One region of the Planococcus shenhongbingii genome, then DNA from elsewhere that is predicted to be linked to it. Evidence: riboswitches for the same ligand, from Rfam matches in the RefSeq annotation. Region 1 holds a riboswitch; each other region holds the start of a gene.

Region 1 (7,890 bases):
GATTTGCTGATACAGGTAACGCACTTGAATGCGGCCAATATCAACCGGATCCACCGCTGCCGAAGCTGCCCACGGGCTGCCGTCTTTCTGGATCATCTGCAAGTCTTCATCACTCATGTCGATGCTGTAGACGCTGATGTCGGTGCGCCCGGATTGTTCGATGGCGCGTACTGCACCTTTTGCAAATTCATCCCAGGCAGCCCAGACTGCTGTGATTTCGCCTTCATTCGGATATTGCTTCAATACCGCTTCCATTTGCGCCTGTGTATCAAGAGCCGTGTTTTGAGTCGCTGCACCGAATGCCGTGACTTCTTTGATGCCTGTGTTGTTTTTCAAGAATTCTTCGTAAGCAACTTGGCGGCGTTCCATCGGGGCAAAGCCGGCTACCCAGATTTTTACGATATTCGCTTTTCCATCATGGTCGTTAGCCAATTTTTCCAATGTCATTTCAGCCATTTGCTGATCGCCTTGTTCTAAAGAAACCACGCCTTCAACATCTACTCCCGCATCAAAAGCGACAACCGGAATTCCTTTTTCCACTGCTTTTTCAACGCCTTGGTTCAATGCCTCTTTGGTGCCGTGGTCAATCAAAATTCCGTCAAATCCTTGGTTGATGGCTGCGTCCAAGTTGGATGCCATTTTTGCCAAATCGCCGTCCGATGTAAAGACCGTTACGTCGCCGCCGAATTTCCCGACTTGTTCTTCCACACCTTCGATATACTGCGCAGAAAACGTCCCTAAGTTTTGCTGCATGATGAGCGCGACTTTTTTGCCGGCCAACGGATTATCCGAGGCTTCTGCTTTCGCAGCGTCCGGCGTCTTTTCTTCACTGCCTTCGCCTTTTGGCTGGCAGGCAGCCAGAAATGCACTGATGATCAATAAAATGGTTAATAATAAGAGCGATTGTTTTTTCATTATTTTTCTCCTTTTTCTGCATAGGGGTTAAGAACTCCGGGAATGTTTTGGTAGTAATCAGGTCTGATGATTCCTTTTTCTGTGATAATTGCAGTAATAAAGCGGGATGGAGTCACATCAAAAGCAGGATTGAAGACTTTCGTGCCCAGAGGCGCTATCGGCTGACTGCCAAGATGAGTAATTTCTTCCGCTTTCCGTTCTTCAATTGGTATTTCTGCACCGCTGTCAATGGTGACGTCAAATGTTGATGCGGGTGCCGCTACATAAAATGGAATCCCATAAGCATCAGCGAGAATCGCCAAGTTGAGTGTTCCGATTTTATTGGCGGTATCGCCGTTCGCCGCGATGCGGTCCGCGCCCACGATAATGGCTTCGATGTCTTTCGCCCCAATAGTGTGGGCCGCCATGCTGTCGGTGATAAGCGTGACGTCCACTCCTGACTGCTGAAGCTCCCAGACGGTCAGCCGTGCACCTTGGAATACCGGGCGGGTCTCACATGCAAACACTTCAAATTTCCGGCCGCGTTCGCTTCCAAGGTGAAATGGCGCCAAGGCTGTTCCATATTTCGCAGTGGCAATCGATCCGGCATTGCAGATGGTCATCACCCGTTTATGCCCTTCCAAAAGCGCCAAGGCATATTCGCCGATCTGCCGGCAGGAAGCTTCATCTTCCTGGTGGATGCGCACCGCTTCTGCGATAAGCAGCACTTTTCCATTTTCTACAGATTCAGCTTTTTGAACGGCTTCAAGCAATCTATCGAGCGCCCACATTAAGTTGACGGCCGTCGGACGCGACTCTCCTAGATAAAGCGCATCTTTGCGCACATCATGCAGGAACGCTTCCACTGTTTCAGCATCGTGCCGCTGGGCTGCCAGTGCTAAGCCATAAGCGGCGGTGATGCCGATGGCCGGGGCGCCGCGAACTTTCAGCGTAAAGATGGCTTCATAGACATCTTCAATCGTCTCGAGTGTCAAATAGTCAATTTCATGCGGCAATTTCTGTTGATCTAAGATGACCAACTGCCCGTCTGTCCAGGCAATTGATAATGGAATGGTCATTGCTTCAGCTCCTCAAGCAGACCAGATACCGCACTGATTGTTGTTAACCCGGAACGTTTTAAAATCAGCGCTTCGCCGGTGTGCAAAGCTTGTTTCTTTAAACGAATGCGCAAGTTCTTATCTTCAATGCTGTCCAAATCTTTAACATGTGCCAGTCCGATTGTGCGTCGAATCAATTCACAGCCGGCAAAGCCAAGCGTGTCGCGGAATATCTTTTCCAATATGAACTCTTTATAGCCTGGTGTGTCTTTGTATGCTTCAATGCCTTCCCGGTCCCATAGTTCTGAAAAGCGGGTTGAGAAAACTTCCCATGTACGTTCGATATGATTCACAATCACTTGGCGTTCTTCGCCGCTCCGGGTGATTGACTGAACGATTAAGTTTGCCAGAAACAAGCCGACGTCAAAGCCAATAGGACCGTAAAAAGCAAATTCGGGATCGATGACTTTCGTTTCCGATTCACTGGCAAAAATACTGCCGGTATGAAGGTCCCCATGCAATAGCGCTTCCGCTTCCGTCAAAAAACTGAACTTCAGCTTTGCCGCTTCAAGTTTCAATGGACCGTTGTTCCAGATAGCTTCGACCGTGGCTTGAAGCTCCGGTTCGTAATCATTGGTGTCGTTATTGAAAAACGGGTCGGTGAAAATAAGGTCCTCTGTTATTTTGCACAGTTCCGGGTTGGAGTAGTCGGCCACCAACCGCTTTTTCTCAAACGGGTGCAGCGCAAAATCAGATGTATGGAACAGCGTGCGTCCCAAATATTCACCGATGTCTTCCGATAGTTTTGGATAAGCTGCCCCTTGGATCAGCCCTTCGCGTGCAATCGTCAGATGAGACAAGTCTTCCATTACGGTAATCGCCAGTTCCTCATCCATGGCATAAACGGCCGGTACCAGCCCCGGTGCAAATTCGCTATGCTTTTGAAGAGCGTTCGCTTCAATCGTTGCGCGTTTCAATGTCAGCGGCCAGCTTTCCCCGACAACTTTCGCATATGGCAATGCCTGTTTGATAATCAACCCTTTTCCACTTTTAGGATCTTTGATCTGGAATACATAATTCAAGTTCCCGTCTCCGATTTCGCGGCACACCAGTTCCGCTCCTTCAGGGAATGGGTATAGGCTCTGAGCCAGTGCAATGGCTTTTTCTTCGGTTAATGCTTCGTATTGTTTGGATGCTATTGTCATTATTCATCTACCTTTCCGGGTCAATATAAAAAGCCTCTTTCCGCAAGAAAGAGGCCTAGAATGATAGATTCCACGCCTCTTATCTTTCAGAAATGGTCATTTCTGATGGAATTAGCACCGTGCCTTGCGGAATTTGCATTCCGGCGCGAAAGCGCCCCTTCTCACGAAGGTATTACGGTCGGTTGCTGGGCGTCATAGGGCCAATTTCCCTCTGCCTGCTCTTGATAAGAGTACTATTTGAGTAACTATATGCTGTTTGAAAAGAATCCTATCACGGTTCAGAATTGACTGTCAATAACTTTTTTACAACAAATAATTTTGCGAATATTCATTGACAGAATGTTTCATACATGAAATAATCAAAACTAATTTCTTTATTAAAACAATTGAATACGCATTCTTATTCAGAGCAGGTGGAGGGACGAGCCCTATGATACCCGGCAACCGGTCCATTATTGGACACGGTGCTAATTCTTGCAGCCATTTAATGAGGCTGAGAAATAAGAAGTTGTTAAGCCTATTAACCTCTTCTTGTTTGAAGAGGTTTTTTATTTTGATTTTTAACAGGAGTGTGAATGCAATGAGCAGTTTAACAGCGACTTACCAGCTGTATGGCAAAGCGGGTTCATTCGGGAAAAAGGCAGAAGGAATCGCCCTGGGCCTGACGATCGGATCGTGGACCGACTTGCCATTATTGGAACAGCAGCAATTAAAACACCATAAAGGAAATGTCGTTTCGACAACGGAATTTGAAGATTCCCCGCATCCGTTAAAGCCGGATGAAATCAAGGCTGTGGTGAAGATTTCGTATCCAAGTGCCAACTTCTCAGCGGATTTCCCGGCAATATTAACCACCGTCTTCGGCAAATTGTCGCTGGATGGTGAAGTTAAGCTGCTTGATTTGGAGTTTGACGAAGAGCTGCTCTCGCATTTTCCGGGACCACGATTCGGCATCGACGGAATCCGGGGATTGCTTGGCGTTACCGGCCGGCCGCTTGTCATGAGCATCTTCAAAGGCGTCATCGGCCGCGACTTGGATTTCCTCGCTTCACAGCTTCGCCAGCAGGCGCTCGGCGGAGTGGATTTGGTAAAAGATGATGAGATTCTATTTGATAATCCGCTGACGCCTTTTGAGAAGCGGATCACGACAGGGAAAAACGTGCTGCAGCAGGTCTTTGAGGAAACTGGGCACCGGACGCTTTATGCGGTGAACTTGTCGGGGCGCACTTCCAGCTTGCGTGACAAGGCAAAAAAAGCACGCAAACTTGGAGCGGATGCCTTGCTGTTCAATGTCCATGCTTATGGTCTGGATGTGCTGCAGGAACTAGCAGAAGATCCGGATATCGGGCTGCCGCTCATGGCGCATCCAGCATTCAGCGGCGCTTTCACTTCTTCCAACTTTTATGGACTGGCCACTTCTCTGGCACTCGGAAAACTGGTCCGCTACGCAGGCGCCGACTTTTCTTTGTTCCCCTCCCCTTACGGCAGTGTTGCTCTTGAAAAAGCCCAGGCACGGGCACTCGGTGAGGAATTGGTGAAGGACAGTCCGTTGAAGCGAAGCTTCCCAGTGCCTTCTGCAGGCATCCATCCCGGACTTGTTCCGTTATTGATCAACGATTTCGGAATTGACAGTATCATCAATGCAGGAGGCGGCGTACATGGCCATCCGGACGGTGCAGCCGGAGGCGGTAAAGCTTTCCGCCAGGCAGTTGATGCCGTTTTAAGCAAAAAAACACTCGCCGACGCTTCTGAACAGCATGAAGAATTAAAAACAGCATTGGCAATATGGGGGTAAGCATTTTGAGCAAACCAGTGATTTTCTGCGATTTTGATGGCACGGTGACCAACAACGACAACATCATCGCAATCATGAAAAAATTCAATCCGCCCGGCTGGGAATCGGTCAAAGACGATATCCTGGCCCAACGGGTCTCCATAAAAGATGGCGTTGCAAAGATGTTCACGCTGTTGCCGTCATCGAAAAAAGACGACATTATCAGCTATGTGCTGGAACAGGCGCAAATCCGTGACGGCTTTTCTGAATTCGTGGCCTACGCCAAAAAACAGGATATTGCGCTTTATATCGTCAGCGGCGGCATTGACTTTTTTGTCTATCCGCTGCTCGAATCATTCGGCCCTTTCGCCGGCGTCTATTGCAACGAAGCCGATTTTTCAGGAGAAACGATCAACATCAATTTTCCGCACAGATGCGATGACGAATGCACGAGCCAAGGCTGCGGCTGCTGCAAGCCGTCCATTATCCGCGAGCTGCTTGAAAACGGCGCGAAAAGCATCGTCATCGGAGACTCCATCACCGATCTTGAAGCGGCGAAACGGGCAGACCTCGTCATTGCCCGCGATTTTTTAATCGAGAAATGCGAAGAGCTCGGCTTGTCGTATGAGCCGTTTGAAAACTTCCGGGATGTCACTTCCATCATCGACGCTCGTCTGGGTGTGAAGCTATGACGGCGCTTCAGGAGCGATGGCAGGAACTTGCAGATGTCAAAGACGAATTGGCGCTCCGGGACTGGTTCATGGGAACGAGCGGCAACTTGGCCATTAAAGTCCAAGATTCGCCTGTTGAATTTCTTGTGACGGCCAGCGGCAAAGATAAGCGCAAACGCACGGCAGAAGATTTTTTGCTGGTGGATGCAGCCGGCAAGGCAGTCGATGAGACACATTTGAAGCCGTCGGCTGAAACTTTGCTGCATTGTGAAGTTTATTCGAAAACACCTGCGGGGTGCAGCCTCCATATCCATACCGTTGCCAATAACATCATTTCGGAACTATACGGGAACCGTGGAAAAATTGATTTCCAAGGCCTTGAACTCATCAAAGCATTCGGTTTATGGGATGAAGATGCGGTGTTGACCATCCCCATCATCCCAAACCACGCCCACATCCCTGACCTTGCGGAAGAGTTCCGAAAACACTTGACTGCCGATAGCGGCGCAGTGCTGATCCGCAACCATGGCATTACCGTGTGGGGCAAAAACGGTTTTGAAGCCAAGAAACTGCTGGAGGCAAGTGAGTTTCTTTTCCAGTATCAGATGGCTTTGTATCAAATACATTCACATTAAAACTGAAAACGGAAAGGAAGATTCATAATGGCAATCATTAAAATTCAAGGAACAAATGAAACAATCGAAGCGCAAAACGAAGTAGCAGCATTCCTCGAACAGCAGGAAGTTATTTACGAGCATTGGGACATCAACAAATTGCCGGAGCACCTGCGCGAGAAATTCAATCTCAGCGATGAAGAAAAAGAGGATATCCTGGCAGCTTTCAAAGCGGAAATCGACGACATTTCAGAACGCCGAGGCTACCAGGCAGCAGACATCATCTCGCTGTCCGATTCAAATCCGAAATTGGATGAACTGCTGAAAAACTTCCAGCGCAAACACATTCACACAGATGATGAAGTGCGTTACATCGTCAGCGGGCACGGCGTTTTCATCATCCAAGGAAAAGACGAGCGCTTTTTTGAAGTGCATCTGTCTCCTGGAGATTTGATTTCTGTGCCTGAAAACATCACCCATTACTTTACATTGGCAGATGACCGCAAAGTTGTCGCAGTCCGCATTTTCGTTACGACTGAAGGATGGGTTCCTGTTTATCAGGAAGAAGAAAGCGTACAGAACTGAATTTGCAGTACTAAACATCGGCATTTTATTTGATGCCGGTGTTTTTTATTTTGCAAGCGGAGCCCATCTCCTTTATTCACAGTAAGCAACTTAGTATAATGGAAACGACCAGAGGAGGCTTCCGCATGACAATTCCAAAACCACTTGTTCAATCCAATCAGTTATTTATTGTCCTTACCGTCATCTTGGCGCTGATTTTCCATAAAGCGATTCTGTTCCTGCCATTTGCTGCAGGCGTCTTGACACTTATAACCGGCAAGAACCCGGTGATTTTAGTCGGGAGACGATTTTTAAAAAAACCGGCAAACCACTATATTCAGGAAGACCGCGCCCAGCAGATTTTCAATCAATGGATTGCCACCATTTGCCTGGGATTATCGTTGCTGGCTTTCCTATTCGGTTTTACGCTAGTGGGTTATGCTTTCAGCATTATGGTTGTCGCAGCAGCAGGAGTTGCGCTGATGGGCTATTGCATCGGCTGCACGATCCGTTACCGCTATATGATGTGGCGGCATAAAAGAGCAAACGCGGCAAATTAAGCTCTTACATACAAAAAAGGCCAGAAAGCAATCACTGCGATTGCTTTCCGGCCTTTTCTTATGGTTATTTCACTTGCCCATTGCCTTGGATCAAGTACTTTGTGGAAGTTAAAGCAGGCAGCCCCATTGGACCGCGCGCGTGAAGCTTTTGCGTGCTGATGCCGATTTCGGCTCCGAATCCAAACTCAAAACCGTCGGTAAAACGTGTAGATGCGTTATGGTAAACGGCTGCAGAGTCCACTTCCATAAAGAATTTGTCGACGTTTTCGAGAGTTTCTGAAATGATCGCTTCCGAATGTTTCGTGCCGTATAAATTGATGTGTTCAATCACTTCATCGACTGAGTCCACTACTTTGACGGCTACTTCCAGCCCCAGGTATTCCGTGCCCCAGTCTTCTTCACTGGCCGGGATCACTTCGCCGTATTGCTGAGTTGCTTCGTCACCGTGGATTTGGACCGCTTGCTGCTGCAAGGCATCAAGGAGTTCAGCCAGATGATGCTTTGCCCATTCTTTATGTACCAGGATGGTCTCGCAGGCATTGCAGACGGA
Region 2 (7,890 bases), 110 kb from region 1:
AATAGCCGAGACTGATAGGCGCCGCAATGCCGCTGATGATGGCAGAAGTGCCGAAATTGGTCAGCAATGCTAGTGATTCCGGCCGGTTGAGCGACATATACAGCGAAATCAACCCAATAAACACCAATGAAATCTTCGAGGCTTTGAGCACTTTGCCATCGATTTCCTGTTCCGACAGGTTTTTGTTCTTGTACAGCAGTGGAACTGCCAACACTTTATAGAGGTCATTGCCGATGCTGTTGGTGATGCCGAGATACAGGCTGTCAGTCGTCGACAGAATGGCAGAAATCAATCCCATCACCAGCAAGGCAACAATGACGACCGGGAAGGCTTCCATGATATACGCCGGAATGGCACTGTCCGCTGAAGCCAAACCCGGCAAGATGACACGTGCGGCAAGGCCGGCAAATACCGAAAAGATGGACAAGACAAAGAGGGAAAGCCCGGCTGTTAAGGTGAACGTCCGCAAATCCTCTTCTTTTTCGACTGTCAGCACTTTATTCATCAGATGGGGCAGCAGCACGAACGAAAACAGCAGCCACTGGATACTTAAGATGGCAAAGCCGCTATAGAAAGGACCGCTTTTTGAAAGAGGTGCCACCAGCGCCGGGTCAATTGTGCGAAGTTCCGAGTGGAGCGTGCCGAAGACATTCCAGCCGCCGCCGATTGTCCATAGCAGCGACACGAACAACAAGATTGAAACGGCCGCCATTGCCGCACCTTGTACACCGTCGCTGACAATCTGGGCAAACGCGCCGCCGAGGCTGACGTAGACAATGGTGATGCCGACACCGATCGCAATGCCCCACATATACGGGATGCCGATGACTGTTTCAAACATTGTAGCAAGCCCGACATTCTGCCCCACAATATAGTAGATATTGAACAACACCAGAAGCGCTACGAGGACCTGTAGTGCTTTGCTATTATAGCGGTTGCCAAGCCATTGCGGAAGCGTCAGGCTGCCGCCATTCTTCTGGCCATAGCGCCAGAAAGTCTTTGTGAATAGCAGCAAACCGAGCCATGTCACGCCAAAGCAGCCAATGGTATACCATAACGTCGACAAACCATATGTATAGGCCCAGCCCGGAACACCGAGAAACAAATTCGCGCTTGCGTAGGAGGTGCCGAAGCTCATGCCGACCAGCGCCGGGCTTATCTTGCCTTTGGCAAGAGCGAAGCCTTTCATCGAACCGCTGTGAACAGCACCTTTCTTACCGAGCCAAGTCGTCCATGCAAAATAGCCAATAAGCATTACGATGATAAATGGAAGCAACCATGTTGTGTCTTCACGCATTGCCATCTTCTCCTTTCCGTTTCGGTTTTGGATAGATTTTATTCCATAGCGTCAATCCGGCGATCCAAAAAACCGCGACACTGATCCAGTAAGCTGTAATCACATCCATTCCCCCTTCTAGTTTTCAATTGGCTGATGCAATTGCTTATAGCTGGCACCAGGATGCGTTTCTTTCAATCCGGTCTGGCCTTTGCCGTAAATTTTTTCGCGGTACGTGCCTTCTGCATATTCTTTTTGGACAAGGCCGCGTTCCTGCAAGACAGGAATGACGAGTTCGACAAAGTCCACAAAGCTTCCAGGGGCAAGTGTATAAGCAAGGTTGAAGCCATCGACTCCTGTTTCTTCCACCCAATATTCGATTTCATCAGCGATTTGTTCCGGTGTCCCCACTGCCACTGGGCCTCTGCCGCCAATGCCGACAAATGTGGCAAGTTCGCGGATGGTCCATTTGCGGTCTGGATCGGCACGCGTAAACACTTCGACTGCTGATTGCATGGCGTTGCTTTGAATATACTCCAACGTTTCGTCTGGATCGTAGCCTGAAAAATCGATGCCCGTCCAACCGCCGAGAAGTGCGAGTGCCCCTTCATAACTGACATAGCTTTTCAGTTCTTCGTATTTGGCTTGTGCTTCCGCTTCTGTTTTTCCGACGATCGCGGTGAACGTTGTGTAAACGATGACGTCTTCAGGATTGCGGCCGTTTGCCTGGATGCGTTCGCGCAATGCGGTTACCCCTTTTTTCACCACTTGGGTTGTGGGGCCGGCAGTAAATACCGATTCCGCATGCTTTGCCGCAAACTCCCGGCCGCGAGGTGAAGCACCTGCCTGGAACAGAACCGGCGTACGCTGCGGCGACGGTTCCGACAAATGAGCTCCAGGAACTTTGAAATATTCCCCTTCATGCCGGATGTCGTGCACTTTTGAAGGGTCGGTGTAGACTTTCGCCTGTTTGTCCCGGACGACCGCATCGTCTTCCCAGCTTCCTTCCCATAGCTTATAGCAGACTTCCAGGTACTCAGCTGCGAAATCGTAGCGCTGGTCGTGGTTCATCTGGTCTTCAAGGCCAATATTGAGTGCTGCGCTTTTCAGATAAGAGGTAACGACGTTCCAGCCGATCCGTCCCTTAGTCAAATGATCCAATGTCGACATGCGCCGTGCAAATGTATAAGGATGTTCATGACTGACCGAAGCTGTAACACCGAAACTCAAATGTTTCGTGACTGAAGACATCAACGGCACTACCAGCAGCGGATCATTGACCGGAGACTGGACGGCGTTGCGGAGTGCAGCATCCCGGGATCCGTTATAAACATCATAAGTACCCAGTACATCCGCCAGGAACACTGCGTCGAATTTCCCTTTTTCCAATAGCTTGGCAAGTTCAATCCAATACTCACTGTCTGTGTAAGTATGGGAACGGTCGTCTTCATGCAGCCATAAGCCCGGAGACTGATGCCCACCAGCACATACCATTTCAAATGCGTTCAAGTAAATTCGTTTCTTCGTCATATTCATCCTCCTCATTGTTAATCATGAATTTGTGCGGCGACGTCAGCTGAAAATATAAAAGCCCTCTTTTCTCAACAATCGAGAAAAGAGGGCCGTATAAATAGACAGAATCCGCTCTCTTATCTCCCAAGAAAAAATCTTGCTGGAATTAGCACCTTTCTGACAAATGTCAGAGGTTGCTGAAGCGTCAACGGGCCAGTCCCTCGGCTTCTCTGGATAAGATTATTAAATTTAAATCCAATCATAATACTAGGATATTTTAAAGTCAACCAAACATTTCAAATTGTCCGATAAATTTTTATGGTATTCATTTACATTTTCATCTTTAAACCCTTTCTCTCATCATGTTTAAAGCGCTTCCAAAAATGCTCAATATTACTTCTGAATTTTTTCAAATTGTTTGTTGTTTTTTTCTGCAATAGGGACGGAGGTTATTATGTGTGACAGACCGGTTTTCAATTGCGGGATGTTTCTGACTATATCAGAAACCAGACCACAATAAACAGCGTCATAGCGATATGAAAGAATGCGTGTGAAATCATAGCGATTTCAAGCCCTTTTCGCCAATACAGCCAGCCGAAGACGATGCCGACAAGCCCGTTGAGCAGCATCATCCGCGTCCAGACAGCCGTCGTCATCGGTACGGCGAGTGCGGTTGCCCCGAAATGACCAAGCGCGAACAGCAGCGAACTGATGGCAATCGCGATCCAGAACACAGCGGCAGATGGCGCACTGCGTGAACGCTGGAACCCTTTCCACATGCCCCACACAAGCAAGGACATCAACCCCCACCGGAGCAGCAATTCTTCTGTAATGCCACCGTAGAATATTCCGGATAACGTGTTCAAAAGATTCCTGGACTCGCGGCTCATTTGAAGCGCCCCCGGAAGATATGGCTGAAAGACAAGATCCAGCACAAAGACAAGGGCAGCCGCTCCTGCTCCCGCCATAATCCCAATAGGAACGGCTTGTTTGAAAGAGCCTTTCTTTGGATCATCCGCTTTTCTGTTTATCTGAAAATACAGGTGGGATATCAGCCCTGTCTTGGGGGCAGTCACCAAACCCACTACTACAGCTGCCACCAGCAGAATCAGCGGATTGATCAATGACAGCAGGACAAGAACAACCACTGGAATATCAGGTGCATCGGGCAGCGTTTGCAGCTGCGATTCAATTAGAGGGATTAAAGCAGGAACCAAAAAAATGATGCCGACTGTACCGAGACCGAACAATGCGAAAAAAGTTTTCAGGAAATGCCTATTTTTCACTGGCTGTGTTTCTTGTCCGTGCGTTTTCGAAAGGTTTTGTTCATCAAAATAGCTTTTCATGACTACCCCTCCCAAATTCAATGGCTTATTTCCAATATATATAATTTTTTATTAAAAAACAGATAATTTGAAGAAACATTCAAAAAATTTTATACGCAATAAAAGATGGGCAGACTGCTGAAGCCAGATTGAAAAACAGCCCATCCCGCTTTGGAATGGGCCGGCTTTTCAGCCGCATCAGTTATTCTTCCAGTTGTTTGATGACTCTGGCCGGATTGCCTCCGACAAAGACACCCGCCGGCACGTCTTTCGTAACAACCGCACCGGAAGCGATGACGGTGTTGTCCCCGATTGTTATGCCAGGATTAATCACAGCCCGGCCGCCGATCCAGACATTTGCTCCGATCGCAACCGGCTTTCCGAACTCCAATCCTGCATTACGTTCTTTCGCATTCAGCGAATGTGTCGCTGTGTAAATATGGACGCCCGGCCCCATCATACAGTTCGCTCCAATCCGGATTTCGCAGACATCCAATAAGACGCAGTCAAAATTAGCGTAGAAATTCTCGCCAACGTAGATGTTATAGCCGTAATCGCAGTGGAATACCGGTTCGACTTCCAGTTTGTTTCCTGTCGAGCCAAACAGTTCCTTTAATAAGCCGGTTCTTCTGTTGGCATCCGCTTCCAATGACTGATTGAACAGCCGGACCAATCTCCGTGCCTGGAGTCTGTCACTCAGCAATTCAGGGTCAGTCGCATCGTAAAGTGCACCTAGCAGCATTTTCTCTTTCTCGCTTCTCATGTGATCCTCTCCCATCTATGGCTCTTTTTTATATCATCTTACTTCTCCAGACAAATGGCTACAGAAAAAAATCAATTGCCATAGATAAATGACCGGCGGAGACAGCCAAACAAAACAAAAGAAAGAGCCTCCGTTTTAAAGGCTCTTTCTCTTTTGGTATCAATTGTATATTTTTTCAGTATCGGCTTTCGTCAATTCAATCAATTCCGACAGATCCGTTTTTTCATCGATGATGTACATCGCTGTCCGAAGCTTGTTCGCACGTTCAGCGCCGATGATCGGATGGGTCAGGTTATTGAACTTTCTGGCCAAGTCTTCGTCGGTCATCGGGTTTTCAATGCTGCCTGTCGCATTTTTCACGATATGCTCAATTGTGCTGCCGTCTTTCAGGAAAGCCGTCGCATACACTTCTTCTTCTTTAACGCTGTCATCGACTTTCGGTGAAATTTTCGAACGGAATGCGACCACTTTAGAATCAACGACTTTCGCGTCTGCGTATTGCGCTTCCCCCGCATCGCCTTCAAGGAATGCGACGGCTCCTGTATGGTAGATGCTGAATTTGCCGGCAAGTCCAGTCGGCGGAGTCGGTTTGCCGGTCAGCTCCAGCACGTATTGGTTGACGGTCAATTCGATGCGTTCTACGTCTTCCGCCGCTACTTGCTTGCCAAGTGCAATGCAAGCGTCGATGGACGGGTGCAGAACTATGCCGCATGCGTAGGGTTTAAAAGCGTTCTTCAGCAGCTCCCATTGCTCTCCCCATTTGATGTTCACTTTTGACAAATCATGTTCAGGCGCTAGGACATTGGCAAATCCGCGTTTCGCTTCCAGCACTTCTGTTGAACTCGTGAAGTTCTTTTTGGCAAGCATGGCCGCCATCAAGCCATTTTGCGCCGCTTTCCCCGGATGGAACGGTTTGGTCATCGTGCCGAACATTTCCCGAAGGCCGAATGACTGCGTCCCGGCGATGCCAAGCGCCCACGTCAGCTGTTCTTCGTCCAGTTCCAGCAGGATTCCCGCTGCAATAGCCGCCCCAAAAACACCCGTAGAGCTCGTGATGTGGTAGCCAAGATGGTAGTGGCTTGGATATACTGCATTCGCAATGCGCAGTTCCGCCTCGCAGCCGAGAATAAAAGCGTGAAGGACCTGCTCGCCTGTCAGGTTCAGTTTCTCTGCAAGTGCCAGCACGACCGGAGCAACCGGGCCGCTCGGATGGTGAATGGTATCAAGATGTGTATCGTCATAGTCAAAAATATGCGAAGACATGCCATTGATCAAGCTGCCGAGCAGCAGATCGACTTTTTCCGTACGGCCGAAAATGGATACCTGTTCAGAAGAATTGATGTCTTCTTTCAGCCCAAGCACCATATCGACCGATGGATGCTTTGATGCACCAATCGCCACGCCCATCCAGTTGAACAAGCTTCTTTTGCCATGGAGCTTTACTTCTTCCGGAATGTTGCTCATTTTTGTCTTCAATACATTTTGCACCAATGTTTTCGTTTCCATCATCCGTTTCCACCCTCTGCTATTTTTTTAAACGCGTTTTCTTTCGCTTTTCGCACATGGAACCTCGCCATGCTTTCCGCAACATCCCCATCCCCCGATTGGATTGCACTAATCATCATCTTATGTTCTTCCACATTTCGCAGCGGACGTCCGGCTTGAGACAAAGACGTCGACATCATCAAGCCGATTTGCGTCTGCAGCATTGTCATGATGGCTTCCAGATAAAAGTTTTCAGACAGCCGTGTCAGCGCCAGATGGAATTCCGAATTGATGTCGGCCAATTCTTTGATATTGTTGGCGGCCGCTTCTTTTTCCGCCTTTGCGACGTAGCTGTTTAACTCATCGATGATTTCCGGTGTCTGGATTTGGGAAAGCGTCCGAGCCGCCAGTCCCTCCAGCACTTCCCTCACTTCATACAGCTGCGCCACTTTTTCCATCGTCAGCGTGGCGACTTTCACGCCTTTATGTGGCACATGCGTCACCAGTCCCTGCTCTTCAAGTTTCCGGATCGCTTCCCGGACCGGTGTCCGGCTCACGCCAATCTTCTCTGCCAGCTCTCTTTCCGTCAGCGTCTGCCCTGGTTTGATGTCCCCTGTGCGGATGGCGTTATACAGATAATCATAGACAGAGTTCTTTTTTACTTCAGTAATATGAATCATGGATTGGCTCCTGTCTTTTTAAGATGGTATACCATTTTTTAATAAAGTATAGATAAATAAGTATATTTCGTCAATTTTAAATTAAGATATGCTATATTGTATACCAATTATTCATTAATGAGTGACTCATCGTCCTTTCGGCGTTGCAATTCAACAGCACTTTAATGCAGAAACCTGTTTTCTCCGCTTGTTTATTGGTCTTTTATTCAATACGATAAAAGAAAAACGAGGAGGTTGAAGAGATGAACGATGAAACCCGCTCGGTTTTTATTGAAGCCGACCCTGAAACTGTCTGAACGGCGCTGGCAAATGACGAGAATTTTTCGGCCTGGTATGCACCTGGTTCGGTGTGGAGGATACCGGAGCTCGAAGTCGGCTGCAAGGCGCTGTTTACGCTGATGCCGAGTGAGCACAACCAGCTGGAAGAAGGCGAACATGTGGACATGAGCTTTACAATCACGGAAGTCGTGCCGCACAGCCGCTTTTCCTATACTGCAGATGACGACCAGCTCCATTTCATCTTTGATCTGCGCCCAGAAAACGCCGGCACCCGCGTGACCGTCAACATGGACGGCTTTCAGCTCAGCCTTGAGAATTTAAAGGCTTTTGCAGAAGGGCGGGAACTTCCGAATATTTAAGCGCAGACAAAAAGCAGCCGTCCCATTTGGAACAGCTGCTTTTTCAATTTGCTGTATTTAGATGCCTCTGTCTTCCAGCCTCTTCAAATCATCTCTGTGGCCCATGACAACCAGTATGTCCCCAAGCTCAATTTGATCATTTGGAAGCGGGGCAATATTCACTTCTTCCACGCGTTTGATCGCTAATACGATGCATTTGTATTTTTCGCGG
Region 3 (7,890 bases), 1.0 Mb from region 1:
AAAAGCCTTTATGTTACTATTGATGCTGCTGTTAGCCGGCTGTTCTGTCCCAAACTTCAATCCGGCAAGTGAAACAACTGCGGCTGGGTCCGAATCCCGATTTCCCGATAATCCGAATAAGGAGTTAACGTTTGATACCAATAATTTGAAGGATATTTGGTTTGCCGGCGGCTGTTTTTGGGGAGTCGAAGCTTATATGGCGCGTGTTTTCGGCGTTTATGACGTGACTTCCGGCTATGCCAACGGCAACACCGAAAACCCGACTTATGAAGAAGTGACACGGAAAAACACTGGGCATGCGGAAACGGTCCACGTCCGTTATGACCCGGAACGTGTAGACCTTGAAAAGCTGCTGTCCCACTATTTTATGATTATCGACCCGACGCTGTTGAATCAGCAAGGCAATGACCGCGGTGAACAATACCGCACTGGAGTTTATTTCGAAGATGAAGCGGACCGCTCCGTCATTGAAAAAGTGATGGCGAATGAAGCACCTAAATACGACGACCCGATTGTAACCGAAGTCGAACCGCTTGAACATTATTACCTTGCCGAAGAATACCATCAGGATTACCTTGAGAAAAATCCGAACGGCTATTGCCACGTTGAATTTGACTCGCTTGAAGATCAGAAAGTGCCGGCATTGATCGATGCTGCACTTTACCCGAAACCGAGCGACGAGGAACTGAAAGCCAAACTGACAGATGCCCAGTACAATGTGACACAGGAAAATGACACCGAATTCGCCTACTCCAATGAATACTGGGATAATTACGAGCCAGGTATTTACGTGGACGTAGCGACGGGCGAACCGCTTTTCTCTTCCCGGGATAAATACGATTCCAAATGCGGCTGGCCAAGCTTCACTCAGCCGATTGAGCCGGATGTAGTAACCGAGCATAAAGATACCAACTTTAATATGACACGCATCGAAGTCCGGAGCCGCTCCGGCGACAGCCATCTTGGCCATGTCTTTAACGACGGGCCAAAAGACAAAGGCGGTCTGCGCTATTGCATCAATAGTGCATCGATCTTGTTCATACCTGAAGCGGAGATGGAAGCTGAGGGTTACGGGTATTTGAAAGAGATGCTGTGATAGCTGCTGGAAATAACCAAAAGAACTGCCCTTTTGTTTTATAAAAGGCAGTTCTTTTTATTGTTATTGTTCTCTTTCCATGAGCTCCTTCAATCCGCTATGATTCTTCACTTCTTGATCCGCCAAAATCCTCGGATGAAAGCCATTTAAATCTATGATGTCCCGTTTCCCCTGATAATGCACAATTGCGTATCCTTCATAGGGAGTTTCTTCAATGCTTTCAATTTCCACTTTTTTCTTAGTATATATTTCTTTAATTTGTTGTTTTACATCTGATGAAATCATTTTTTCATTGTCATTTGTAAGCGCAGTGGTTTTCTGTTGGATATGGCCATCTTCAAGTTCTCGTTGATTGAAAATGCCTTGCAGCAGATTAATCACTTCACCGAAACCAAGCAATAATACTCCATATAAGACTCCTTGGATGAAAATATCAAACGCCAAGCTGCCTCCTATCAAGTCAATGCTCGCAACGGCTCGAAAGAAGTTTATGGCAATAACTCCTATTCCTACTATTTGCACTGTTAACCCAATTGTATTTTTCATGCTTGTCAATTTGCTTCCTCCCTTAGCTGACCTTTTGCTTTCGATGTGGTGCCAGCAGAATTTTTATCAGTTCCCTAATTTATTTTGATTGATTTTGTCAATTCATTAGCGGATTTTATGAAAAGCTGCCTGCTTTTAAAATTCCTTTACACCTTTAAGACAAAATCCCTTTCCTGAATAACTCTGCAATCGCATGGGTCCGGTTCGTAGCAGCCATCTTTTTTATTGCCAGCTTTACGTATTGCTTCACGGTCTGTTCACTGATTCCCATTTTATCCGCAATTTCTTTGGTAGTACCTCCAAACGAAATCTCTTTCATCACTTCCAGTTCCCTCTTGCTCAATACTTGCTGTTTTCCTTCACATAGAGAAGACTGGAGGATTGTTCCGACTTCTTCACCAAACCGGGTAATATCTTCTAATACCTCCACAGTAAAATCCGCATCCTCTTTAATACTTAAACTATAAATAAACCCCATAACCGCCCGGCCGCTGAAAAGCGGGACAACCAGAAAAGAATTTACATTCGAATCAATGATGTAATTGCTGCTGGTTTTCTCGAATAGCTCCCTGCCTTTATAAAACTTTGCTTTTTTCTCAAAGATGGCTGCTTCAATCGTCGGCAAAGTCCTGATATCATACCGCAGATCATGGATGTACTTGATTTCATTTTGTTCCAGCGAAATAACTCCTTCGCCTAAAAAGCCAATAGGGGAATAGCGGCAAAGATAGACATCCAAAACAGAAAAGGCTTCAGAGAAAACCTCTAGTATTTCAATGATCAGCTTCTCATGAGAAGCTATTCTTTTTATTGTTTCCAACCGGTCATAAATGGTAGGCATCTGCATTGAATTCCACTTCCTTTCGGGGTAGGTAGTCCATACTAAATAGGGAATATACTAAATACTATGAATATTATAACATTATATTATGTAAGCGCTGATATTTTTAGTTCTTATGTTCTGTATCTAATTGCTTATAATTAAATTTTTCAATAAAAAGGAGAGAAATGATGAAAGCATTAGTTATTGAAGATGTCCAAAAAGCAGTAATACAAGAAGTCCCGGTTCCTGTGATTGAAAAAGATGGGCTTATTATTAAAACGATGGCCAATGGCGTTTGCCGGAGCGACTGGCATGTATGGGTCGGAGATCATGGGATTGTCCAGCCCGTAATCGGCCATGAGTTTTGTGGAATTGTTGAAGAAGTGGGAAGCGAAATTAAAAACTTTAAACGCGGCGACCGTGTAATCGTTCCGTTTTCAGGAAGTGACGGCACCTGCCCACATTGCATAGCGGGAAACACACAGCTATGTGACTCGTTTATCGTTCCAGGCACAGCTTATCAAGGCGGTTATGGGGAATATGTAGCCGTGCCAAAAGGCGACCGCAATGCCATTTCTTTGCCAGACAATTTGAGTTTTTCTGATGCGGCTGCGTTAGGCTGTCGCTTCATGACTGCCTATCACGGCGTTGTAGATCGTGTGAATGTAATGCCAGGAGAAAAAGTCGTGGTCTATGGCTGTGGCGGTATCGGCTTATCCGCCATCCATATCGCTTCTTCTATGGGCGCATTTGTTATCGGAGTCGATATCAATGATTCCAATCTGGCGTTGGCTAAAAAATTAGGTGCTGACTTTGTCATCAACAGCAAAGACAATGATCCTGTTGAAGCCGTGCAAGAAATCACAAAAGGCGGCGCAGATGTTTCCGTAGACGCCCTTGGAATCACAGAAACTTGTGTACCGGCCATCCATAGCTTAAAAAAAGGCGGCCGCCATTTACAAATCGGCGTGACTTCAAAGAAAGAAGCCGGATTCATCTCCATTCCAGTCGATCACATGGTCCTTACCGAGAAATCATTTATCACCACTCTCGGGATCCCTGCTTTCCGCTTCACTTCTCTTTTAGAGCAAGTCGCTCTTGGAAAATTGCAGCCTGGCAAAATGGTGACGCGCGAAATCGGATTATCGGAAGTTGAAGGCATTTTCGAAGATATGTCTAATTTTGCTACGACGGGAACTTTTGTGGTAACCGATTATCATGCATAAATAAAAATAACCAGAGTGCAGCTGATTTACAGCTGCACTCCGGCTTTTTGCGCTTCCCGATAAATAATGGGAATATGAGGCGATGCCTTATTCGATTGGAATCCGGTAACCTTTGTCTTTTCGTGACTGCTCAGTGGACTTAGGCACATCAAGCATCAATACCCCTTTTTCAAATGAGCCTGCAATTTGTTTTTCATCAATTTCACCAATATAGAAGCTGCGCTTGAATGCACCGTAAGAACGTTCTTTGCGTACGAAGCGTCCTTCTTCATCATTAGACTCCCAGCTTCGGTTTCTTTCACCGCGGATTTCCAAATAGCCGTCTTTGTACTCCACTTCGACTTCTTCTTTTGAGAATCCAGGAAGATCGACCATAAATTTATAGCCATCTTTCTTCTCTCTTATATCAACTTGAGGGTAGGTATTTTCCCCAAAAAACTTATTAAAGAAGTCAGATTCCAATCCGCTTCCAAAGAGGCTTGGGAATAAGTCAGTTTGTTTTCTTGGAAACAAAGTGCTCATTGTGATCTTCTCCTTTTTAAAGAATTTTTGGTTAATGCCAGCTTTTCAAAAGTCACAAGATCCTAATCACTTTTTTAAAAGCAACCGGTTTTCCTATGGCCACCCTTCTACAACTTGGGCTTGCCATGCGATGACTTTCAACGCCCACATTTTTTCTTACCCCTTTCTTCTTATTCTGGTCTTTCTACTTAAAATTATATTCAAAACTGTTTTGCTGTCAACAGATTTACATCGCTCAAAACCCTTGATACGATTGTTTTTTTAACCTTCTCCCTACCTTAAATCACTTTTTTTCAGGTATTTTTTTGTTTTTTTACCAACTTGAAAAATGTTTGCCGAGTTCTGTTTAATGGATGCATAGTAAAGAGAAAAACGAATACATTAAACCAGAAGCTGATTTAAAATCAAGAAAATAATTCTATCAGAATATTATGTTGACGATTAAATACAATGGTGGTAAAGTTCTCTACATAGTTTAATAGTAATTCGTTCTTATCATGAGAGGTGGAGGGAATGGCCCTGCGAAACCTCGGCAGCGGGCTCACAATTGAGCACTGTGCCAATTCCAACAAGCATGAGCTTGAGAGATAAGAAGAGCCGGATATTTAATGTGATTTCACATGTCAGCCTCTTCTTATGGAAGAGGCTTTTTGTTTGCTTTCATGTTAAGGCAATTCTATTAATATTAAACCAAGTAAACTTATAGAAAAGGAAGGTGTATCAAAATGAAAAACACGAAAAGCTTTTTATTATTGTTTGTTGTAGCCATAGTCAGTTTGTTACTGGCGGCATGCGGCAGCAAAGAATCCACCAGCGAAGCAACCGCTTCAACAGAAGGCAAAGAACAAAACGCATGGGAGCGCATCCAGGAATCCGGAAAAATTGTAGTCGGAACAGAAGGTCTTTATTATCCTATTACATACCACGACGAAACGACGAAAGAATTGACCGGTTATGATGTGGAAGTAGCCCGTGCTTTAGGCGAGAAACTTGGGCTGGAAGTCGAGTTTAAAGAAATGGAATTTGATGGCTTGCTTCCGGCACTCCGCAATGGCCAGATCGATATAGCAGCAAACGATTTTTCTGTCACAGATGAGCGCAAAGAGAAATTCGATTTCACCATTCCGATCAAGCACTCTTACGGTTCTGCCATTGTGCGTGAAAGCGATAACTCGGGCATAGAATCCGTAGAGGATTTGAAAGGGAAAAAAGTCGGTGGTTCCGCAACAAGCAATTACTCGAAGTTCGCCCAGGAACAAGGCGCTGAAGTAATTGTCTATACAGGTTCTGACACGGTCCTTCCGGAAATCGTCAACGGGCGCGTTGATGCCACGCTGAACGACTACCTCGTATTGATGCGCTCTCTTGAGCAATACGGCAAGCCAGGATTAAAACTTGCCGAAGGGGTAAAGTTCTCATTCAGCAGCAGCGCAATCGTATTGCCTAAAGACAGCCCGGAGCTGAAAGAAAAAATCGATGCAGCTCTTGAAGAATTGCTGGCTGATGGCACAATCAAGGAAATTTCAAACAAATTCCTGGGTGCTGACGTAACCCAGCCTCTTGAAAAAGAATAAAATTTCGGAGGAATCTTCAGATTCCTCCTCTATACATAATGAGTAAAGGAGTCTTCCGATGGCCGACTTTAAATGGGAATATCTTTTCAATATAGAAATTGCACTCGACTCCCTTCCCTTCATTTTAGAGGGAGCTTGGCAAACCATCTTAATTGCTCTTGTCAGTATGTTTTTCGCCTTAGTTCTGGGTTTGTTTGTTGCCCTTGCCCGCATGAACCGGTTCAAACTGATTTCAGTGCCTGCCCGTCTGTTTATTTCCTTTATGCGAGGCACACCGCTGCTGGTTATGCTGTTTATCCTGTACTTCGGCTTCCCGATGGTCGGCATCGAGATGGAGCCACTGACCGCAGCCATCATCGGCATCAGCATCCATTTTTCCGCCTACACAGCCGAAATCATCCGCTCCGCCATCTCTTCCGTTGCCAAAGGACAATGGGAAGCTGCGGAGACGCTTCGGATGAGCTATTGGCAGACTATGACCCGCATCATCTTGCCACAAGCGACACGCATTGCCTTGCCGCCTTTATCGAGCACGTTCATGGATATCATCAAAGGAACTTCCCTTGCAATGGTCATCACGGTTTCAGAAATGTTTTACCGTGCAAAAGTGGTAGTCGGACAAACCTATGAAAGCTTGACTTTGTATATTCTGGTTGCGCTTATTTACTGGGCAATCTGTGCACTGGTCACGCTGCTGCAGGATTATCTGGAGAAGAAAGCCAACCGTTATGTGGCAGCTTGATTGGAGGTACAGAATATGATTAAAGTGGAAAACCTAAGTAAAAAATTTAAAGATCTGGAAGTATTGAAGTCCATCTCGCTTGAAATTGAAAAAGGGGAAGTCGTCAGTATTATCGGTCCTTCCGGCTCTGGAAAAACCACGTTGCTTCGCTGTCTGAACTTACTGGAAACCCCATCTGCCGGATCGCTGCAAATCAACAATGTACACGTGGCGTTTACAGGAAAGACTCCGACAAAAAAGCAGAAAATCGATATCCGCCAATATTCCGGTATGGTGTTTCAGCATTTTCACTTATTCCCGCATAAAACGGTGATTGAAAACATCATTGAAGCACCGCTCGTCGTGCAAAAAAGAAACAAGCAGGAACTTGTCTTTGAAGCGGAAGGACTGCTGCAGAAAGTCGGCTTACTGGATCATAAAAACCAGTATCCCGAACAATTGTCTGGTGGACAAAAGCAGCGGGCAGCCATCGCACGCATCCTTGCCTTAAAACCTGATTTGCTGTTGTTTGATGAACCGACTTCTGCGCTTGATCCTGAACTCGTTGGAGAAGTACTGACAGTCATTAAAGAACTGGCATCGGAAGGACAGACAATGGTCCTCGTTACGCATGAAATGGACTTTGCCCGCGAAGTATCAGACCGTGTTGTATTCATCGCCGATGGCCATATCGTCGAGCAAGGAAAACCGGAGGACATCTTCACCTATCCGACCGAAGAACGCACGCAGAAATTTTTGCAAAAGGTTTTACTGCGGAGAGCATAAGAAAAGCGTATCGGGTAACCTCAAAGGTTATCTAATACGCTTTTTAATATTTATCTCCGGTATTCTCGATATAAGTTTCTTCGCCTGTCTTCCGGTCTTTGATGATTTTGTCACTCTGCGGCACGTCTTCCCTTCCTTCATCGGGAGCGTTTTGAAAAGGGCCCTCCAAATTGACTTTTTTGCTCTCATTTTTTCCCTAAAGCGTCTTTTGCTTTCTCGGTAATTTTATCCATCACGGATTTATTGTTTGAAGTGTTTCCTTCTGAAGAGTTTGATTTCACAGCGAACCCCTCCATCGTAAGTCTATACTTTGAAAAATTCCAGAGACCTCTCCCCTGTTAAGCTAGCGCTCTTTCGCTTATGCCGACCTCACTCGAATTGTAGCCTTATTCTTTTCTATACCCTTCTCTCCAAATAAAAAACGGCCTTGTTATTTCATTTTCTTCTATATCATAAAGCAGCTCTTAATAGAGAATTCATCATCATGGTTTCGAGTTAAAAGCAAAAAAGGCGTTTCCTATCACCTTTAAGGTAACGGGAAACGCCTTTTTCTTTTTCTTTATTAAGCTGTATGGCTGGATTCGTGTTTGCTTTGC
Region 4 (7,890 bases), 520 kb from region 1:
CGATCTCGCGATTTCTATAATGACTTTTGTGGCTTTTTCCATGTTCTGCACAGAGATGAACTCGTACTGGCCATGATAGTTCTCACCGCCAGTAAAAATATTAGGTGTGGGCAAGCCCATATAAGATAATTGGGAACCGTCTGTACCACCTCTGACAGGCACGATGTTTGGTTCAATCTCAAGTGTCTTCATAGCTGTTTCGGCTGTATCGACAATTTCCATTGCTGGTTCAATTTTCTCACGCATATTGTAATATTGATCTTCAATCTCAAGTTTAATGGCTTTATTGCCATACTGCTCTTGCAGTTTAGCAGCCACGTTTTTCATATGGCTCTTTTTCGCTTCGAAAGCTTCTTTGTCAAAGTCGCGGATAATGTAAGAAAGAACCGCTTTATCAACATTGCCGTTGAAACTGTTCAAGTGGATAAACCCTTCGTAGCCTTCCGTCCGTTCAGGCACTTCGTTTTTTGGCATTTCTTCCTGGAAGCGGATAGCGACCGTTTGGGCATTGATCATTTTATCTTTGGCTGAACCGGGATGAACGCTTTTCCCTTGGACCGTCAGTTTGGCAGCCGCTGCATTAAAGCTTTCATACTGCAATTCGCCAAGAGGCCCGCCGTCCATTGTATAAGCAAAGTCAGCTGCGAAACGCTCTACATCAAACTTATGTGGTCCGCGGCCAATTTCTTCATCCGGTGTAAAAGCTACACGGATTTTTCCGTGCTTGATTTCAGGATGCTGAACCAAGTATTCCATGGCGGTCATAATTTCGGCAACACCCGCTTTATTGTCGGCACCGAGCAAAGTAGTGCCGTCAGTAGTAATCAAAGTATGGCCGACGTAATTCTTCAAGTCAGGAAAGTCGGCGACTGCCATGGTGACGGAAGAACTCAATTGAATGTCGCTGCCATCGTAATCATCGATGCGCTGCGGATTGACGTTTTTTCCTGTGAAATCCGTAGCGGTGTCGACATGCGCCAGAAAGCCGGCAACGGGTATTTCTTTTTCTGTGTTGGCAGGCAAAGTGCCGAACAAATAACCGAATTCGTCCATGCTGACATCTTCCAAGCCGATTTCTTTCATTTCGTTTTCGAGTTCATGCAACAAATCCCATTGCCCCGGCGTAGAAGGTGTTTCAGTGCTCTCAGCATCCGATTGTGTATCAATTTTTGCATAGCGGACAAGGCGCTCAATCAGCTTTTCAAACATATACAGTTCCCCCTAAGTATGTAATCACTTTATTTTAGCATGAAAATAGGGAATTTTGGCAATTCGCCCAAGTGTTGCGCAGTCAGCTCAGAGGAAAAATGAAATGCAGCCAGCAACGTATAAAATATGACCAGTAGCAGACGAAATACGGCCAGTAAAGATAAAAATACGACCAGCAAGACAAAAAATACGATTCTAGACAATAAAAAAGGCAGCGGATCCGCTGCCTCTGCCGGCTTCTTAAGCAGAGCCGGCAGGTTTTTTCCGGAAAACAGAAGAAACCTTGTTTTCTGTTCCGTTTTTAATGCGCGTGATGTTCTCGAGATGCTTCCAGACTGCCATAGCAAACAAAGCGAAGGCGGTGACTAAAGGCCATATGCCTTCGGCCGGCCAAAAGGCAATGGCAAAAAACATGCCATATAATACGAGAACCCCGACCACTAAATAGTCGGTAGCCAGTGCTGCCAGCACCAGCAGCAGACCGCCGGCAAGGCCAAGATTCCAATCAAGGGCCAGCATGGCGCCGATGACTGAAGCTGTCCCTTTTCCGCCATCAAAGTTCATATAGAACGGAAAGTTATGGCCGAAAACGACAGCGGCCGCTGCGAGAAATAGCAGCATCCAGACCATTTCATCCGGCAAAGAAGATCCGCTTAGCAAAAAGCGGAATCCCATAACAACAGCTGCTCCTTTAAAAATATCAAGAACAGCAACAAGCGCCCCGTATTTCCAGCCGAGAACGATAGCTGCGTTTGAAGCCCCTGAATTTTTGACGCCTTTATTTTTGACGTTTACGCCGGACAGCAGCTGGGCAATAACAGAACCATGAAGACAACCGATAAAATAACCTGAAAAGAGTGCAAGTGCAATCCATAGAATCATTATTGTTCACCTCTATACAGTAAACGTATTCAATAAGTCATAGGTTTCAAAATCTTTTGAAAAAATGCGCTTGACAAATTTATCTGTTATATTCTATACTACTCAACATGATGGAAAACTAAATCTGAATACTCTTATCAAGAGAGGCGGAGGGAATAGGCCCTATGATGCCCGGCAACCAACAAGCAATGCTTGGAAAGGTGCTAAGTCCTACAGATCCGGCAAGACGGGATCTGGCAGATGAGAGGAGGCAATCCGTATATCACGGCCCTCTTCTTAATTGAAGGGGGCTTTTTTCTATTCCTCCTCAACCATGGTTTCCATCAAAAAAACCTTAGGAGGAAAACAAAATGACAAACTTTAAACCAGAAACGCTTTTATTACACGGAGGACAACAGCCGGATCCAGTTACTGGAGCAAGAGGTGTAGCCATCCATAAAACGACTTCTTATGTGTTTAAAAATACGGAGCACGCCCAAAATTTATTCGGTTTAAAAGAAACAGGAAATATTTATTCACGCATTATGAACCCGACGGTTGATGTTTTCGAACAGCGCGTGGCGCTTCTTGAAGGCGGAACAGCTGCTGTAGCCTTGGCTTCAGGAATGGCAGCTATTGCATTTTCTGTTTTGAACGTAGCAGAAGCGGGCGATGAAATTGTTGCGGACGCCAATTTATACGGAGGTACATACAGTCTCTTTGCCAACACATTGCCGCGGTATGGCATCAACGTCAAATTTGTTGACGGTACAAACCCTGAAAACTTCCGTGAAGCCATTACCGATAAGACAAAAGCAATTTTTGGAGAAATTATCGGAAATCCAAGTTTGAATGTTCTTGATGTAGAAGCAGTGGCAAACATTGCCCACGAAAATCAGATTCCTTTATTGATCGATAACACATTCGCTTCGCCATATGGCAGCAACCCGATTGAGTTCGGTGCTGACGTCGTTATCCATTCTGCAACAAAATGGATTGGCGGACACGGAACAACCATCGGAGGAGTTGTTGTAGATGGCGGTAAATTCAACTGGAATAATCCAAAATTTCCGAGCTATACACAACCGGATGAAAGTTATCATGGAATCCGTTACGGCATTGATGTGGAAGGTGCGTCTTTCGCGACGAAACTGCGCGTTCAATTGCTGCGTGATTTCGGTCCGTCATTAAGCGCCGAAAGTGCCCATGCCTTTTTACAGGGATTGGAAACTTTGCACTTGCGCATTCCACGCCACAACAGCAATGCCCGTATTGTAGCGGAATACTTAAAAGCTCACCCTCAAGTCGAATGGGTCAATTACATTGGATTTGAAGACCACCCATCTCATCAATTGGCACAAAAGTACTTAAAAGACGGATACGGTTCGATTGTCAATTTTGGTGTCAAAGGCGGACGGGAAGCAGGGCGCAAAGTGATTGACAGCGTTGTGTTATGGTCTCATGTGGCAAATGTCGGAGATGCGAAATCGCTGATCATTCACCCGGCTTCGACAACGCATCAGCAATTGAAGAAAGAAGAACTGGAATCATCAGGTGTTACGGAAGAATTGATCCGTTTATCGATAGGATTGGAAAATCCAGAAGACTTAATCGCCGACCTTGAACAAGCAATTCAGGCAGCGGTACTCGAGAACGTATAGGAGGGGACGGAAATGACGACAGTATCCATAGGAACACTTTCCCTGGAGTCGACGGAAGTCTTGCATAACGTAGAACTTGCCTACGAACGGTGCGGCAAAAAAGGTGCTCCTGTGATTCTCGTCTGCCATGCTTTAACAGGCGATCAATTTGCAGTCGGCAGTGCTGAAAATCCAGGCTGGTGGTCAGGATTGATCGGACCAGGGAAAGCCGTGGATACAAACGTTTTTCAAGTCATTACGTTTAATGTGCTGGGTGGCTGCAATGGATCAACCGGTCCATTGTCCATCAATCCGGAAACCGGTCAGCCATACCGGGCTTCGTTTCCAAATCTCACAATCCGCGATATGGTCCGGGCGGAGCATGCGGCGTTAAAGGAGCTGGGCATTTTCCATCTGACCGCGGTCCTTGGAGGATCGCTGGGAGGAATGAAAGCACTTGAATGGGGGCATTTATACCCGGATTTTGTTGAGGCCATTCTTCCGCTTGCTGTGACCCCTGCATACAGTGATTATGGTGTGGCTTTCAATTGGATTGGCATCCAGGCGATAGAAAATGATGCGCTCTTTAAAGACGGAAATTATACGGATTCCTCCGAGCTGAAAGGCTTTGAATTGGCGCGCATGGCCGCCATGGTCACTTACCGGAGCGGCAATCTATTCGATCAGCGGTTCCGCCGCTGTTCCAATGACAGCCGTTTTGAAGTGGAGTCCTATCTTGATTATCAAGGGAAAAAATTAGCTAGGCGTTTTGATGCCAATAGCTACTTGACCTTGCTGAAAGCGATGAATACCCATGATGTATCAAAAGAAAGAATAGAAGCAGAAATCTTTTCCTTGTCTTTTACAAAAGATTTGCTGTACCCAAGCGAACAATTGATTCCCTGGCTTCAAGGCCTGCCGAATGCATCTTGGGAAATCATTGAAACGGATTTCGGGCACGATGGATTCCTCGTTGAATTTGAGAAATGGAATGGCCATATTAAAAAGAAATTGGATAATTTAGTAGTTCCCCAACTCATGCGATAAGCATGAGTTTTTTTGTGAAGTACAACAACAGGAAAGTTTTTTAAAGACAGAGGAAATTTTTAAGGATCTAATAAAAATTGAATAGTTTACCATATTGTTTAAGGAATGATATTATTTAGAAAGACGGAATTAAAGGAGAAATTCATCGATGAATGACCAGGCTACGCAGCTGCTCCTGAAAAAAGTGAAGAAGCATAAAAAATGGACGGAAGGCATATTTGTGAATCCGATTTTTTGGATGGTGAACGGCAAGCCTTATTACATGGCTGGATTCACCAAAAAAAATGCGTCTGTTGCGACTGCTTATGTGACCCCAGGTGAAGAAAACCGGGAAGAAGCGCTGGAAGCTCAGCGCCATTTAGCTCTTTTTGGTGATTTGAGCAATAATATATTCAATATTGGCATGGATTATTTGAAAATAAACGCAGCTTTTTTTACAAAACCGTTAAGCATCCCTGTTTCTACACTGGATTCAGCTGTTTTAGAAGGAAGGGAAGCTTTTGCTGAGCTCTGGAAGATACAGCAAAACTTGACTACATTAATAAAAGACTACAAGAACTATTATGAAAATGACGTATTGATCCGCAAAGAAATTGTTGAAGCAGACGTCATTAAGACACTGGAAACGGCAAACCTGCTGACTTTGTATCAATATTTGAATTTACAGCTGCTCTTGGAAAAAAATGCTGAAATCCAAGCTTTTGCTTCTTTTCTAAAAACAACTGAAGACTGGAATAGGCTTGGGGAAGAATCACAGAAATTTGTTCAGGGAATCACCGATAACGCAGAAAAAATGCGTAAGAACCTGAACGGCTTGAATGTAATTGCAGATCAAGACTTCGAAAACATGAAAAAGCTGAATTACGATAAAATGATCGAAGACAATAAAAAAATCATCGAAGGCCAGCGGCAATATATCCGCTATCCAAAATAAGGAATAAAAAAGCATCTTAGCCTGAAAATCGGCTAAGATGCTTTTGCTTAATCTTCGTCTTGAATATCCACATCGTCCGGAATAGGGATGGCACGCCATTCTTCAAGGGCCTGTTTTGCTAACTCAAGCTGCTGGAAATGCGTTTCGAACTGTGAGGTATTGATCAAGTACTGTTCTCCGTCATTGACTGCGCGAATACGGCCTTCAAGCACGTAACTCATCACTTGTTCTTCAGGCATTGATAGAAAAACGGCAGTTTCCGGGATTGTCATATACATATGATCATCTCCTCTCTTTTCTTTTATTATAATTGATGGAACAGGCTATCTCAAACTATAAAATTCATGATAAGGTTTACTACATTGATGGAATACAGGGAGTGTTGAATGTGAATTATTGGCCATATATCTGGGTTTTGCTAGGAGCGATGCTGTGGGGAACAACTGGGACTGCCCAAAGTTTCCTTGAAGGGACTGCGCATCCTTTGACGATTGGGGCTCTGCGGTTGAGCATTGGAGGATTTACGCTTTTGGCATTTGTTTTATGGACGAAAAAGTTAATGTTCCGGTCGATTCCTTGGAAAGCGGTCTTTTTATCAGCAGCCACGATGGCCCTGTTTCAGCCTTTATTTTTTTCTTCGGTCCAATTGACAGGTATCGCGATCGGTACAGTTGTAGCTATTGGCAGTGCGCCGGTTTTTTCAGGCATTCTTGAATGGGCTGTATTAAGAAAAAAAACGGACCGCGTTTGGGCCATGGCGACCGGCTTGGCAATTGTCGGCTGCTTGCTGTTGTTTGCCGATAAAGACGCACCGGCAGTCAATCCGGTGGGCATTTTGCTGGCGCTTAGCGCTGGCTTGTCGTTCGCCGCCTATGCGCTTATCAGCAAAAAAGTCTTGGAAAGAATGGATGCCGTTCCTTCAGTGGCTGTGATTTTCTCGTTAAGCGCTTTGTATTTGATGCCGTTCTTATTCTTTTTTGATTTGTCATACATAGCGGCACCTGAAAACTTAGGGGTTATTTTATACCTCGGCCTAGGAGCTACGAGTCTTTCGTATATTTTATTCTCAAGCGGATTAAAAATCATTCCTTCTTCTTCTGCAGTGACGCTGTCACTTGCTGAACCGATGACAGCAGCGCTTTTAGGCGTTTTCATTGTCGGTGAAGTGCTGACAGGAATCGCTTGGCTAGGCGTTTTGCTGCTTTTGGGCGGGATTCTGGTGTTAACATTCGGCAGAAAAAAGAGCTATCCGAACAGCAAAGCTGCCTCTATGGAAAAAACACCGCTTTCTTAAGAATTTCTTCATATTTTTGCTAGGCTCGGCTTAAGAATTTCCATTTACAATTAGGTTCATAGAGGGAAGAGGTGCAAGAAATGAGGCATACAGTGCTGGTGACAGACGATGACCAGGATATCCGGGACGGTATTGAAATATATTTGAAAAACGAAGGCTATAAAGTACTGAAAGCGGCGAATGGCCTTGAAGCAATGGAGTTGCTTGAAGAAAATGAAGTGCATGTCATGATTCTCGATATCATGATGCCGAAAATGGATGGAATTTCGGCAACTTTTAAAATCAGGGAAACACGCAATATTCCGATTATCATGCTAAGCGCGAAAGCGGAGGATTCCGATAAAATCCACGGCCTGTCAGTAGGAGCGGACGATTATGTGACAAAGCCGTTCCACCCGATGGAGCTGGTTGCCCGAGTGAAATCACAACTAAGACGCTACGTCACTCTTGGCAACTACCAAGATAAAGCCCAGCATATTGAAATAGAAGGTCTTGTGCTGAATACAGAAGCGAAGGACGTGTCGCTTCACGGAGAGCCAATCAAACTGACGCCGATTGAATTTAAAATAACGGAATTATTGATGGCCAATGCTGGGCGCGTGTTTTCCATCCATGAGATTTATGAACGTGTCTGGAATGAACCTGCTTATAACGCTGAAAATATCGTGGCGGTACATATACGCAAGATTCGTGAAAAAATCGAGGCAGACCCAAAAAATCCGAGGTATGTAAAGGTGGTATGGGGCATTGGCTACAAAATGGAAAAATGATATATGGTCGGTAGTTGCGATTGTCTGTGCTTTGTTCAGCCTGCTTTACTGCTTTACATTTATCTTTGAATTTTTTATAACTTCACCGGTTGCTGAATTGCTGGCTTCTCTCAGGAACTTATCGAGAGGAGATGC

The links. Region 1 has a riboswitch for S-adenosylmethionine ahead of mtnW (2,3-diketo-5-methylthiopentyl-1-phosphate enolase). Riboswitches for the same ligand answer to the same signal wherever they lie in the genome.
Region 2: linked by a shared signal. The riboswitch ahead of QWY16_RS18095 (LLM class flavin-dependent oxidoreductase) and the one ahead of mtnW (2,3-diketo-5-methylthiopentyl-1-phosphate enolase) in region 1 are both predicted to bind S-adenosylmethionine.
Region 3: linked by a shared signal. The riboswitch ahead of QWY16_RS04440 (transporter substrate-binding domain-containing protein) and the one ahead of mtnW (2,3-diketo-5-methylthiopentyl-1-phosphate enolase) in region 1 are both predicted to bind S-adenosylmethionine.
Region 4: linked by a shared signal. The riboswitch ahead of QWY16_RS16100 (O-acetylhomoserine aminocarboxypropyltransferase/cysteine synthase family protein) and the one ahead of mtnW (2,3-diketo-5-methylthiopentyl-1-phosphate enolase) in region 1 are both predicted to bind S-adenosylmethionine.

What each region holds. Positions count from the first base shown of each region.
Region 1 is NZ_CP129235.1:3,842,661-3,850,550, forward strand. It holds gene QWY16_RS18665 (sugar ABC transporter substrate-binding protein) at 1-915, opposite strand, end outside; gene mtnA (S-methyl-5-thioribose-1-phosphate isomerase) at 915-1,973, opposite strand; gene mtnK (S-methyl-5-thioribose kinase) at 1,970-3,157, opposite strand; SAM riboswitch class I at 3,234-3,388, opposite strand; SAM riboswitch class I at 3,555-3,664, shown strand; gene mtnW (2,3-diketo-5-methylthiopentyl-1-phosphate enolase) at 3,738-4,952, shown strand; gene QWY16_RS18685 (2-hydroxy-3-keto-5-methylthiopentenyl-1-phosphate phosphatase) at 4,958-5,623, shown strand; gene QWY16_RS18690 (methylthioribulose 1-phosphate dehydratase) at 5,620-6,237, shown strand; gene QWY16_RS18695 (1,2-dihydroxy-3-keto-5-methylthiopentene dioxygenase) at 6,265-6,801, shown strand; gene QWY16_RS18700 (DUF4395 domain-containing protein) at 6,927-7,340, shown strand; gene QWY16_RS18705 (glutamate-5-semialdehyde dehydrogenase) at 7,405-7,890, opposite strand, start outside.
Region 2 is NZ_CP129235.1:3,737,387-3,745,276, forward strand. It holds gene QWY16_RS18090 (sodium:solute symporter family protein) at 1-1,297, opposite strand, end outside; gene QWY16_RS18095 (LLM class flavin-dependent oxidoreductase) at 1,415-2,806, opposite strand; SAM riboswitch class I at 2,923-3,029, opposite strand; gene QWY16_RS18100 (CPBP family intramembrane glutamic endopeptidase) at 3,283-4,134, opposite strand; gene QWY16_RS18105 (maltose acetyltransferase domain-containing protein) at 4,316-4,876, opposite strand; gene QWY16_RS18110 (MmgE/PrpD family protein) at 5,036-6,385, opposite strand; gene QWY16_RS18115 (GntR family transcriptional regulator) at 6,382-7,041, opposite strand; gene QWY16_RS18120 (SRPBCC domain-containing protein) at 7,344-7,679, shown strand; gene QWY16_RS18125 (potassium channel family protein) at 7,737-7,890, opposite strand, start outside.
Region 3 is NZ_CP129235.1:895,983-903,872, reverse strand. It holds gene msrB (peptide-methionine (R)-S-oxide reductase MsrB) at 1-1,096, shown strand, start outside; gene QWY16_RS04460 (hypothetical protein) at 1,160-1,651, opposite strand; gene QWY16_RS04455 (response regulator transcription factor) at 1,797-2,489, opposite strand; gene QWY16_RS04450 (zinc-binding dehydrogenase) at 2,651-3,691, shown strand; gene QWY16_RS04445 (Hsp20/alpha crystallin family protein) at 3,779-4,213, opposite strand; SAM riboswitch class I at 4,703-4,807, shown strand; gene QWY16_RS04440 (transporter substrate-binding domain-containing protein) at 4,939-5,787, shown strand; gene QWY16_RS04435 (amino acid ABC transporter permease) at 5,846-6,529, shown strand; gene QWY16_RS04430 (amino acid ABC transporter ATP-binding protein) at 6,545-7,294, shown strand; gene QWY16_RS04425 (DoxX family protein) at 7,857-7,890, opposite strand, start outside.
Region 4 is NZ_CP129235.1:3,326,420-3,334,309, reverse strand. It holds gene pepT (peptidase T) at 1-1,209, opposite strand, end outside; gene QWY16_RS16105 (glycerol-3-phosphate acyltransferase) at 1,450-2,091, opposite strand; SAM riboswitch class I at 2,223-2,338, shown strand; gene QWY16_RS16100 (O-acetylhomoserine aminocarboxypropyltransferase/cysteine synthase family protein) at 2,442-3,731, shown strand; gene metX (homoserine O-acetyltransferase MetX) at 3,744-4,757, shown strand; gene QWY16_RS16090 (hypothetical protein) at 4,906-5,691, shown strand; gene QWY16_RS16085 (helix-turn-helix domain-containing protein) at 5,739-5,969, opposite strand; gene QWY16_RS16080 (DMT family transporter) at 6,080-6,985, shown strand; gene QWY16_RS16075 (response regulator transcription factor) at 7,066-7,755, shown strand.